DNA from 3 places in the Rhizobium brockwellii genome. Region 1 is predicted to be linked to each of the others. Evidence: predicted binding sites of a transcription regulator. Region 1 holds the regulator's gene; each other region holds the start of a gene.
The links. Region 1 encodes HrcA, which represses chaperone genes, less so after heat shock. Its sites were predicted from a motif close to GTTAGCACTCNCNNNNNGNGAGTGCTAAC; they were not measured.

Region 1 (4,153 bases):
TGCGGCCGGACACCCGGAAACAGGCATGGCCTTGGCCGCTCGTGCCGTGCGGCGGCACCTGCAGTGCTTCAGGCGCCGGCGGCTTCACCGTTTCCTCGGGATTGAAGATCAGGAGAACGCCGGGGCCACAGCGGAAGAAGACATGCCGGTTGGCGGCGCGGGCGATCTTTTCAAGCCCGAGAACGTCTTCGTAGAACGCCTCGGCCTGATCGAGATCCCGCGCATAGAGCGCCGTTTCCAACATGCCTTCCAGCATGGGGTTCATCCTTCGACGGCTTGCTTCTGCAGCGCCACGAGTTCACCGATGCCGTTTCTGGCAAGCTGCATCAGCGATGTGAATTCGCCCTCGCTGAACGGCGTGCCTTCGGCCGTGCCCTGGATCTCGACGATCCCGCCGGTGCCGGTCATGACGAAGTTCGCATCGGTCTCGGCCGAGGAGTCTTCGATGTAATCGAGATCGATCACCGGCTGGCTGGCGAAGATGCCGCAGGAGATGGCAGCGACGTGATCCTTCAAGACCCGGTCGACCTTGATCATGTTGCGGCTTTCCATCCATTTCAGGCAGTCGTAAAGCGCGATCCAGCCGCCGGTGATCGAGGCTGTGCGCGTGCCGCCATCGGCCTGGATGACGTCGCAATCGAGCGTGATCTGCCGTTCGCCGAGTGCCTGCAAGTCGACGACGGCGCGCAGCGACCGGCCGATCAGCCGCTGGATTTCCTGGGTGCGGCCGCCCTGCTTGCCGGCGGCGGCTTCGCGCTTCATGCGTTCGCCGGTTGCCCGCGGCAGCATGCCGTATTCGGCCGTGACCCAGCCCTTGCCGGTATTGCGCAGCCATGGCGGCGTCTTTTCTTCAAGGCTCGCGGTGCAGAGCACATGCGTATCGCCGAACTTCACCAGGCAGGAGCCTTCCGCATGCTTGGAAAAATTGCGCTCGAACGAGACCTTGCGCATCTGGTCGATTTTTCTGCCTGAAGGCCGCATTCTTATCTCCTGGGGTTTATTTGACCGCTTCTACGATTGGCGGCGCTCATTTGCAAATTCCCTTTTGCCACGGGTGTTAGTTTGACTTACTTTTCGGGAAGTATCATCAGCACGGGTTCGAAAGCTTCATGGGCATCAGGTCGACGTCGGTTTCGGATGCCGTAGCTGCGCTGGACGAGCGCTCCAGGGAAATTTTTCGTCGCATCGTCGAAGGTTATCTGGAAAGCGGTGAGCCGCTCGGTTCGCGCAACCTGTCCCGTATCCTGCCGATGTCGCTGTCGCCGGCCTCGGTGCGCAACGTCATGAGCGATCTCGAAGAGCTCGGACTGATTTATTCGCCGCATGTCAGCGCCGGCCGGTTGCCGACCCAGATCGGTCTGCGCTTCTTCGTCGATGCCTTCATGCAGGTCGGCGACCTCTCGGCCGAGGAACGCGCCAACATCGACCGCCAGGTGCGGGCCGAAAGCGGCGGCAATCCCGTCGAATCGATGATGAACGAGGCAAGCCGCATGTTGTCCGGCATTTCGCGCGGCGCCGGCCTGGTTATCACCTCGAAAAGCGATCCGGTGCTGAAACATGTCGAGTTCATCCGGCTCGAACCGACAAAGGCGCTGGCTGTGCTCGTCGGCGATCATGATCAGGTGGAAAACCGCATCATCGAGCTGCCGGCCGGCGTTACCTCGTCGCAGCTGACCGAGGCGGCGAATTTCCTCAATGCCCATATGTCCGGCCAGACCCTGCCGGAGCTTCGCAAACAGTTAAGCCGGCTGAAGGACGACGTCCGCCACGAGCTCGATGCCCTCTCTCGCGATCTGGTCGAGCGCGGCATTGCTGTGTGGGCCGGCAGCCCGGACGAGGGAAAACCGACGCAGCTGATCATCCGCGGCCGCGCCAACCTGCTCGAAGGCCTCGCCGGCGCCGAGGACCTCGACCGGCTGCGCCTGCTGTTCGACGACCTCGAGAAGAAGGACAGCCTGATCGAGATTCTCAATCTCGCCGAAAGCGGTTCGGGTGTGCGCATCTTCATCGGTTCGGAAAACAAGCTCTTCTCGCTTTCCGGCTCGTCGCTGATCGTCGCGCCCTATCGTGACGACGACGATCGTATCGTCGGCGCCGTCGGCGTCATCGGCCCGACACGGCTCAATTATTCCCGCATCGTGCCGATGGTGGACTATACAGCCCAGCTCGTCTCCCGCCTTTCGCGCAATCAGCTTTGATGCGCAGCTCTCAGTCACGCGGAATTTTCGCTTCTTTGTCACGCAGACTTGATTTTTTTCGGTCAAACCTCGATATCGGGCGCATCTGAAGACACCAACCGGAGACCGTCATGACCGATGACACGACGAAAAACGGACCTGACGCACCTGCGGCCGATGCCGCAGCCGACGCTGCCGCCTACGTCGAGAACGAAACTGCGCAGCAAGAACCCGCCCAGCCGGACCCGATCGAGCTTCTGAAAGCCGAAAACGGCGAACTGCGCGACCGCTATCTGCGCCTTGCCGCCGAGATGGACAATCTGCGCCGCCGCACCGAGCGCGAGGTGAAGGATGCCAAGTCCTATTCCGTCGCGGGTTTCGCGCGCGACATGCTCGCCGTCTCGGACAATCTGCGCCGCGCGCTCGATGCCATCCCTCCGGAGACCAGGGCTGCGGCCGATGCCGGCCTGAGCACCCTGATCGAGGGTGTCGAGATGACCGAGCGCGCCATGCTGTCGGCTCTCGAGCGCCACGGCGTTCGCAAGCTGGAGCCGGTTGGCCAGAAGTTCGATCCGAATTTCCATCAGGCGATGTTCGAGGTGCCGAACCCCGACGTGCCGAACAACACGGTCGTTCAGGTCGTGCAGGCAGGCTTCACCATCGGCGAGCGCGTGCTACGCCCGGCCATGGTCGGCGTTGCCAAGGGCGGCCCGAAGCCGGCCGAAGCCGAAACCAACTCCGTCTTCGACGAGAAAGACGCCTGAGATCGTTTCCTTCCTCCTCGCGAGGAAGGAAACGAAGTTTTAGATGCGGGCGAAGCGTTCGATCAGCAGATCGAAGAAGCCGTCCGCATCGACATAGCGCATGACCCTGGCATTGCGCTTGCGCTCGGTCACGTGCCACCAGTCGACGACCGTCATGCCGACGGTGAGTTCGGACTGAACCTCGATCTCGACATTGCAGTCGCGGCCCTTAAAAAGCTCCGGCTTCAGCAGGTAGGCGACAACGGTCGGGTCGTGCAGCGGCCCGCCGTCGGAACCGTATTTCTCGATGTCGAACCGCTCGAAGAATTCCAGCATCTCGACCATGGCCTTTGCCGGTGCCGTGCCGATCTCGGCCATGCGCTTCACCCGGTCCTTGCGGGTCAGCAATTGATGCGTCACGTCAAGCGGCATCATCACGATCGGAACGCCTGAGCGGAAGACGATATCGGCCGCCTCTGGGTCGACATAGATGTTGAATTCGGCCGCCGGCGTGATGTTGCCGCCCTCGAAGAAGCCGCCGCCCATCATCACCAGCTCACGGATGCGGGGGACGATGTCGGGCGCCTTCTGGAAGGCCATGCCGATATTGGTGAGCGGCCCGAGCGTGCACAGCGTCACCGTGCCTTCCGGCTCTCGGCGCAGCGTCTCGATGATGAAGTCGACGGCATGGCCGGGCTGCAGCGCCATCGTCGGCTCGCTGAGTTCCGGACCGTCGAGACCGGTCTTGCCGTGCACATGTTCGGCCGTCACCAGCTTGCGGGCGATCGGCGCGGCGGCGCCGGCGAAAACCTTCGTCTCCGTCCGTCCGCAGAGCTCGCAGACGATGCGCGCATTGCGGCTGGTGAGCGACAGCGGCACGTTGCCGGCGACCGTGGTGATCCCCAAAACCTCCAGCTCATCGGGACTGCCGAAGGCAAGCATGATGGCGGCCGCGTCGTCCTGGCCGGGATCCGTATCGATGATGATCTTTCTTGCGCTTGCCATTCCGATCGTTCCATCCTCGCACTGCGTGTTATCGGGGTATGCACCGATTTCTTCACGTCCCGTCACAAATCAACACATTCCGCGCGGGCACGTTTTGATGCGAGGCAGCAGACGCTTTGTCAAGGAAAGAGCCTGACGCCACCGCCTTAAATTGAGAGGCCGACGCCGGCACGTCGCGTCCCATGCCTTGCAGCGCCGGGCTCCTCTCCCCATATTGGCGGCATCCGG
Region 2 (4,153 bases), 1.0 Mb from region 1:
CCGGTCAGGCCCGTCAGCGCCGACTTGGCGCGCAACAGTGCCACGCCGCCGCCGGGCACGATGCCCTCCTCGACCGCCGCACGGGTGGCGTTCAGCGCGTCATCGATGCGGTCCTTCTTTTCCTTGACTTCCGTCTCGGTGGCGCCGCCGACGCGGATGACTGCGACGCCGCCGGCGAGTTTCGCCAGGCGTTCCTGCAGCTTTTCCTTGTCGTAATCGGAGGTGGTCTCCTCGATCTGCGCCTTGATCTGCTGGATGCGCGCCTGGATGGCTGCTTTGTCGCCGGCGCCGTCGATGATCGTGGTGCTCTCCTTGTCGATCAGCACGCGCTTGGCGTGGCCGAGCATATCGAGCGTGACGTTGTCGAGCTTGATGCCGAGATCCTCGGAAATCATCTGGCCTGATGTAAGCACGGCAATGTCTTCCAGCATGGCCTTGCGGCGATCACCGAAACCCGGCGCCTTGACGGCTGCGACCTTCAGGCCGCCGCGCAGCTTGTTGACAACAAGCGTCGCCAGCGCCTCGCCTTCGACGTCCTCCGAGATGAGCAGCAGCGGTTTGCCAGTCTGTACGACAGCTTCCAGGATCGGCAGCATCGCCTGCAGGCTGCCAAGTTTCTTCTCGTGAACGAGGATATAGGGATCCTCCAGTTCCACGCGCATCTTCTCGGCATTGGTGACGAAATAGGGTGAGAGATAGCCGCGGTCGAACTGCATACCCTCGACGACGTCGAGTTCGGTCTCGGCGGTTCGCGCCTCTTCGACCGTTATGACGCCCTCATTGCCGACCTTGTCCATCGCCTTGGCGATCATCTCACCGATGGCGGCGTCGCCATTGGCGGCAATGGTGCCGACCTGGGCGATCTCGCCTGATGATTTGACCTTCATCGCCCGCGCCTTGATTTCCTTGACGACGGCGGTGACGCCGAGATCGATGCCGCGCCTGAGATCCATCGGGTTCATGCCGGCAGCGACGAGCTTTGCGCCTTCGCGGAAGATGGAGGCGGCGAGCACCGTTGCCGTCGTCGTGCCGTCGCCGGCAAGATCATTGGTCTTCGAAGCCACCTCGCGCACCATTTGCGCGCCCATGTTCTCGAACTTGTCGGCGAGCTCGATCTCCTTGGCGACGCTAACGCCGTCCTTGGTAATGCGCGGTGCGCCATAGGCCTTGTCGATGACGACGTTGCGACCCTTCGGGCCAAGCGTCACCTTGACGGCGTTGTTGAGCAATTCGACGCCTCGTAGCAGGCGGTCGCGCGCGTCGGTGGAGAACCTGATTTCCTTGGCAGACATGATATTTCTTCCCAGTTCGGTCTTGAGATGCTGGTCACAAATTCGACGCTCAGGCGGCTTTGTCGGCAGCCGCTTCGGTCTTTTCGACGATGCCCATGATGTCGGTCTCCTTCATGATCAGAAGGGTTTCGCCATCGATCGTGACCTCTGTCCCCGACCATTTTCCAAACAGAATGAGATCACCGACCTCGACATCAAGCGGGACCAGATTGCCGCTTTTGTCGCGCAGGCCCGGGCCGACTGCGACCACTTCGCCTTGCTGCGGCTTCTCCTTGGCGGTGTCTGGAATGATGATCCCGCCCTTGGATTTGACATCGCCTTCCGCACGTCGAATGACGACGCGGTCGTGAAGTGAACGGAATTTCATAGAGGTCTTTCTGCTGCCGGCGCGTAGGGCGGCTGCAACTCATAAATAGCACTCGTGGCACTCGATTGATAGGAGTGCCAAGAAATATTATTCACGCAGGAATTTTTTTAAGATATTCAGGAAATCAAACCGACCTGATATTTTGTAATAATCAGGAAATGAATAGAATTTTTTGCGCCGTCGCGTCCCATTTTATTTGCGTGAACGAAGAGTTAATTTGGCGTTTTTCATATATAAATCAGAATTTATCTTGATTTAAGCTCAATCGAGGCGCAATGATAGGCCTCGTCGATTTGGCCGACCTGGCTTCGCGGTGTCAGAGACCTACGACCCGCCATCACCACTGAATTCTCGATAGCGATCCATGACGTCGTTCCGGCGTTGATTTCGCCTGTTCTGATCCGGAATGAGCTTGGCGCTGACCGCGGATGTACCGGCAGCCTCGAGTTCGTCCGGTTCGGATCTCAACGATACAGGAAACGCATCGGTGTGTTCCTGCGGAGGCCTCAGCCGTGACAAGTCGCACCACACAAACCGTCGTCCGCTTTTCATCCCCATTCCGCCTGCCCGGCTTCGACGGGGCGCAGCCAGCCGGAGAATACCGCGTCGACTATGACGAGGAATTGATCGACAGCGTTTCCAGGCTTGCCTGGCGACGGGTCGGCGCCTTCATCCACCTGCCGGCGATCGCCGCGCAGAGTTCGACGCAGCAGATGATGCCTATCCACCTGTCAGATCTCGAAACCGCGATCGAAAAGGACCACAAACCGTCATGACCGCTACGCGCATCCCGCAACGCAATGGACGCTCAATCCGGCGCGAGGCAGCAACGCATATCTTCAAGGTGGGGCAGACTGTCCGAGTGAAGGACGGGTTCTTGGTCGTTCCCTCCAAGCTTCCCGACACATACCGCATTACCGCCACGCTGCCTCTCAGAGGAAATGTGCTGCAATACCGCATTCGCAGTGACGATGAACGTCATGAGCGGGTCGCGACGGAAGATAGCCTGGAACTGGTAAACCTATCGCCCGCCGGCAGCGGCGCAACACTGATCGAGAGGACGTTTGGCCATGGCCACGGCCCGAACGACGAAAGGTTGACATCGTGAACAGCCATGAAGACGAAGCCGAACGAAGACGGAATGCCTTTGCCGTCCACACCTGGGAAGCGCCCGGCCGCTACTCCATGGAGATCGAACACGACCGCCGGATCGAATCCGCCCGTTCGTGGACCGTCTATCGTGTTTCTGCAAGCGTTCCCGTGCACGTCGACCATGCGGAAGCCGGGGAAGACATGATGTCCTTCAATCTCCTCAACATAGGATACCGGAAGGAATGGCTCAGGCTGTCGGGCGCCGCTCGGAGTGCTCGTAAGAGCCCGCCGGTCCAACCATGGCGCTAGCTTTCCTAAACCAAAGCCGTAGCTTCGATGCAGCGAGAAATGCTGTGCGCTTCGTCGGCCATGACGGCATGTTCCAGGTGTTGTTCTTCATCGAGGTTGGCGCGCTGGCGAAATCCGACGCCGCATTGCAAAGAACCGAGCCTTCGGAAACGAGGTGGCTTTCGTCTTTCGACGCCCTGCGCAACTCCATTCAGAACGTGGCACACAAAGCCTATTCCTACCGCCGCCGCGCCTTCTATACTCTAACTGCGGCGGATTTCCGCTAGACGGATCCGGACGCGCGAGAACGCTCCATGTTAATCCGTTACGGCTATGAAATAACGTTGACCTGCCCGCAGCCGACAGCATTGGTCTGTCTGTTGTCGGTTCATGACGATCGCGCGGCCGACATCAGAATTCCGGAAACGGTCTTCACCACGCCCGATGTTCCCACTTCGACCTATCGCGATCTCTTCGGCAACCGCTGTCTTCGGTTGGTTGCCCCAGCGGGCGACCTGACCATATGGGGCGATGCGACGATCGAAGACGACGGCAAACTGGACAGGTCGCTGCCAGGAGCCAGGGAACTCCCGGTTTCGGAGTTGCCGGATGATTGCCTCGTCTACCTGATGGGCAGCCGCTATTGCGAGACGGATCGTCTCAGCCAGATTGCATGGGATATGTTCGGCACCGTCTCACCCGGCTGGGGCCGCGTTCAGGCGATCTGCGACTTCGTTCACGGCCATATCCAATTCGACTACATGCAGGCGCGATCGACGCGGACAGCTTTCGAGGCGTTCCACGAACGTGTCGGCGTCTGTCGCGACTTTGCGCATCTCGCGGTGGCGCTGTGCCGTTGCCTCAACATTCCTGCCCGATATATCAATGGCCATCTCGGTGACATCGGTATTCCCGTCGTCGATCCGATGGACTTCAGCGCCTGGATCGAGGTCTTCCTCGACGGTGCATGGCATACATTCGATCCGCGCAACAACACGCCGCGGATCGGTCGTATCATCGTCGCACGCGGGCGCGACGCCGCCGACATACCGCTCATCAATTCCTTCGGACCGCATGTGCTGAAGGCATTTCGAGTGTGGACCTATGAGGTAAC
Region 3 (4,153 bases), on a different replicon from region 1:
GTTCACCAACAAAGCATGAAATAAGGCCAAACGGCCTCCGCCGCTGCACAGCGGACTCCAGGTTGCGCTCGCTCACATGACACGCCGAGCAGTTCGCTCTTGCGCCGATTGCCGACCTTGGTGGCAGTTGCAGGCGAACTGCGCAAATTTGTCCGCGTTCCTATTGTCCGTTCCTGATGTCACGCAGGAGATCCAGGCCGCGCTGGTATTTTTCCGTTTTCTTGCCAGCTTGTTCGGCCTGCCGGAGATTGTCTTCAAGATCGGCCCGTTTGACTGGCAAGGCCAGCGGGTTTGATGCTGCACGTCTGACGAAGTCGTCATCCGGCTCGTCCGGCCGCCGTGTCAGAGCATTCACCGCCGAGATGATCGCCGGCGGAAAGCCTTCTTCCCTCAGCCTGTCGAGCGTCCAGCCGCTTCCCTTTTCGACGACGTCATGAAGGTAAGCGACCGTTCGAGTCTCGTCGCCGGAAACGAGAAGGGCTACTCTCTGGCAGTGTTCGAAGAACGGCCGGCCGGTTTTGTCCGCCTTACCTTCGTGGGCTGTAAGAGCGATCTGGATGGCATGGTCGAGATGCTGCATAGCGATCACGGTCCCTCGGTCTTCCTGATCTTCCGCCGGGAAGACTTTTCGCCCGTCGTCATTTCGATGTCAGCCACCGGAGCCTTGGATGCCTGAACAGCCCTCGCTCGTGGCCGATCGAAATCGCCGCTCTCACCGGCGCCTTGAAGAAGCGCTGCGTCATCCCTGTCGTCTTCATCGAGCAGATTCTGCAGCGTCTCATTCTCATCCTCGCCCGACAGTTCGTCGCAGGCTTGAAGCCAATGGCGCTGGTCGGCGCCATCCGGGCGGCCCTCGGCCTCCCAGATTTCGTAGGCGCGCTGGCGTATCTGCTCGTGCTTGTCTATAGCCATGATCTCCTCCAAGCGCATTGGAATGAGCCGTTCGACGAACGGGCCCAGCCGCCTCAGGGCGTGTTGATGGTTGGAAGAAAATCCTCCACCTGTTTGCGTTGATCCTTTGGAAGCGTCTCCACCCGCTCCTTCCAGAACCGTTCGGCTTCCGGCGGATCCTCGTCCCATTGGCGAACATCGGTGATATTGTCGTCGATCATGGATCGACGGTGGCCGCCGAGGCTGAGATATTCTTTTGCAAGCTTCAGGCTTGGGGTTTCGGTTTCGGTGCCGCTATCACGATTTAATGCCGAGCTGGCGTTGCGTCGGGCTGTTTCCAATGCCCTTTTGCGATCGGTCTCGGCCCGTTCTGTATCGGCGGAACGCGCGTCATCTGTGCCGCTCTCGGGCGGCACGCTGGATTTGAAAGTCGTCATGGATCACCTTTCGAGTTGTGATCCCATAACCTTCGCAAGCAGTGAGAGTTCCGCGTGGTGGGCGATTGATTTGAGCGGGGGATCGAGGCGGGGCCACGCATCCGGCGATCAATGGACGGCCATACTCACCATTCGATAGGGGTGTACGGCCTCGAATTGGGAGATCATCGCCGTCGCCTGCTGAAATACGAGCTCGGCATTTTCTGGATCATCACGGGCGAGTTCATCGGCATTGACGCGGATCGCTTCGGCCATGTTGTTGGAAAGTGCGGCAAACTGCGTATTGCCTTCGACATAGGCCTCACGTGCCGTGTCCTCCAGCGTACGGGCGATATCGACGAGAATTTCCTCGCGTTCCTCGACACTGAGGTCTTTGATGATATTGGTCTGTTCTTCCATGTCACTCACTCCAAAAAGACGTGGGACGATGACCGAGCTTAAGCAAGCCTCGATCACCAAAGAGTTGGGAATGCCGAAATCCCGATTCAAGCCTCAATGCAGCTCGAAGTCGCCTCCGGCACCACGCCGTCGCCTTCATTGTTCGAACGCGGGAGGCAATTTTCTGTTCCCTACCGGGCGTTAGCACTCACGAGCAGGGAGTGCCAATTTTTCTTCCATCACCTCTTGAATTGCAAAACCATCGAACCAAATCATTCTCACGAGGCTCGCGCGCGAGCACCCGCCCGGATTGGTCATCCGGTCCGGCTAAAGACAACGTCATCACTGTTTGTCGATGGAGGAAGACATGTCGTTCCGACCGCTTCACGACCGCATTCTCGTCCGCCGGGTCGTTTCAGAGGAAAAGACCAAGGGCGGCATCATCATTCCCGACACCGCCAAGGAAAAACCGCAGGAAGGCGAGGTCATTGCCGTTGGCCCCGGCGCGCGCAACGACGCCGGCCAAATCCAGGCGCTCGACGTCAAGACTGGCGATCGCATCCTGTTTGGCAAATGGTCGGGCACCGAGATCAAGATCAATGGCGAAGACCTGCTGATCATGAAGGAAAGCGACGTGATGGGGATCATCGAACCGCAGGGCGAAAAGAAGCAGGCCGCCTGAGATCCCTGCGGACATCAGTCAATGCTGGAACGTTTCAGCCTTTCATGGAAACGCAGAACCGCTCCAACCTTTTATTTCTGACGCAATTCCGAAAGGAAAACCGCGTCGCACTTTTCCTGGAATTACTCTGGCTGCCTATGAAGGAGTGAGGACATGGCTGCTAAAGAAATTAAATTCAGCACCGAAGCCCGCGAGAAGATGCTGCGTGGCGTCGACATCCTGGCCAACGCCGTAAAGGCGACCCTCGGCCCGAAAGGCCGCAACGTCGTGATCGAAAGATCTTTCGGCGCCCCGCGCATCACCAAGGACGGCGTTTCGGTCGCCAAGGAAATCGAACTCGAAGACAAGTTCGAAAACATGGGCGCCCAGATGGTCCGCGAAGTTGCTTCGAAGACCAGCGACGTCGCCGGCGACGGCACCACGACGGCAACGGTACTGGCCCAGGCAATCGTCAAGGAGGGCGCCAAGGCGGTCACGTCGGGTATGAACCCGATGGACCTGAAACGCGGCATCGATCTTGCGGTCGCCGCCATCGTCGCGGAACTGAAGGCCAACGCCCGCAAGATCTCCAACAATTCCGAAATCGCCCAGGTCGGCACCATATCCGCCAATGGCGATGCCGAAATCGGCCACTTTTTGGCGGAAGCCATGGAAAAGGTCGGCAATGATGGCGTGATCACCGTCGAAGAAGCAAAGACTGCGGAGACCGAACTCGAAGTCGTCGAAGGCATGCAGTTCGACCGCGGCTATCTCAGCCCCTACTTCGTCACCAATGCCGACAAGATGCGGGTGGAGTTCGAAGACCCTTATATCCTCATCCATGAGAAGAAGCTGTCGAACCTGCAATCGATGCTGCCGGTTCTCGAAGCCGTCGTCCAATCCAGCAAGCCGCTCCTCATCATCGCTGAAGACGTCGAAGGCGAAGCTCTTGCTACGCTCGTCGTCAACAAGCTGCGCGGGGGCCTGAAGATCGCCGCCGTCAAGGCGCCCGGCTTCGGCGACCGCCGCAAGGCCATGCTCGAAGACATTGCCATCCTGACCGCCGGCACCGTCATCTCCGAAGATCTCGGCATCAAGCTCGAATCCGTCACGCTCGACATGCTCGGCCGTGCCAAGAAGGTTTCGATCGAGAAGGAAACCACCACGATCGTCGATGGGTCAGGCGCCAAGTCCGACATCGAAGGCCGCGTTGCCCAGATCAAGGCCCAGATCGAAGAAACCACCTCGGACTATGACCGCGAGAAACTGCAGGAACGCCTTGCCAAGCTTGCCGGCGGCGTTGCCGTCATCCGCGTCGGCGGCTCGACGGAAGTCGAAGTGAAGGAAAAGAAGGACCGCGTCGACGACGCGCTGCATGCAACCCGAGCGGCGGTCGAGGAAGGCATCCTGCCGGGCGGCGGCGTGGCGCTGCTGCGCGCCGTCAAGGCGCTCGACAATGTCAAGACCGCCAATACTGACCAGCGCGTCGGTGTCGACATCGTTCGCCGCGCGGTCGAGGCGCCGGCTCGCCAGATCGCCGAAAACGCCGGAGCGGAAGGCTCGGTCATTGTCGGCAAGCTGCGCGAGAAAAGCGAATTCTCTTACGGCTGGAACGCTCAGACGGGCGAGTATGGCGACCTCTATGCACAGGGCGTCATCGATCCAGCCAAGGTGGTTCGAACCGCGCTGCAGGATGCGGCCTCCATCGCCGGTCTTCTCGTCACGACGGAAGCCATGATCGCCGAGAAACCCAAGAAGGACGCGCCGCCGCCAATGCCCGCCGGCC

Region 2: the regulator HrcA is predicted to act here: its motif matches at 1,713-1,741, upstream of RLCC275e_RS05265 (co-chaperone GroES).
Region 3: the regulator HrcA is predicted to act here: its motif matches at 1,907-1,935, upstream of RLCC275e_RS27510 (co-chaperone GroES).

What each region holds. Positions count from the first base shown of each region.
Region 1 is NZ_CP053439.1:4,857-9,009, forward strand. It holds gene RLCC275e_RS00025 (VOC family protein) at 1-265, opposite strand, end outside; gene rph (ribonuclease PH) at 262-981, opposite strand; gene hrcA (heat-inducible transcriptional repressor HrcA) at 1,110-2,198, shown strand; gene grpE (nucleotide exchange factor GrpE) at 2,309-2,941, shown strand; gene RLCC275e_RS00045 (nucleoside hydrolase) at 2,981-3,925, opposite strand.
Region 2 is NZ_CP053439.1:1,023,945-1,028,097, reverse strand. It holds gene groL (chaperonin GroEL) at 1-1,292, opposite strand, end outside; gene RLCC275e_RS05265 (co-chaperone GroES) at 1,342-1,659, opposite strand; gene RLCC275e_RS05260 (hypothetical protein) at 2,172-2,435, shown strand; gene RLCC275e_RS05255 (hypothetical protein) at 2,432-2,767, shown strand; gene RLCC275e_RS05250 (hypothetical protein) at 2,764-3,060, shown strand; gene RLCC275e_RS05245 (DUF1488 family protein) at 3,051-3,326, shown strand; gene RLCC275e_RS05240 (transglutaminase-like domain-containing protein) at 3,354-4,153, shown strand, end outside.
Region 3 is NZ_CP053440.1:831,619-835,771, reverse strand. It holds gene RLCC275e_RS27535 (cyclase) at 1-19, shown strand, start outside; gene RLCC275e_RS27530 (HD domain-containing protein) at 161-580, opposite strand; gene RLCC275e_RS27525 (DUF2934 domain-containing protein) at 586-912, opposite strand; gene RLCC275e_RS27520 (hypothetical protein) at 966-1,328, opposite strand; gene RLCC275e_RS27515 (hypothetical protein) at 1,437-1,727, opposite strand; gene RLCC275e_RS27510 (co-chaperone GroES) at 2,074-2,388, shown strand; gene groL (chaperonin GroEL) at 2,542-4,153, shown strand, end outside.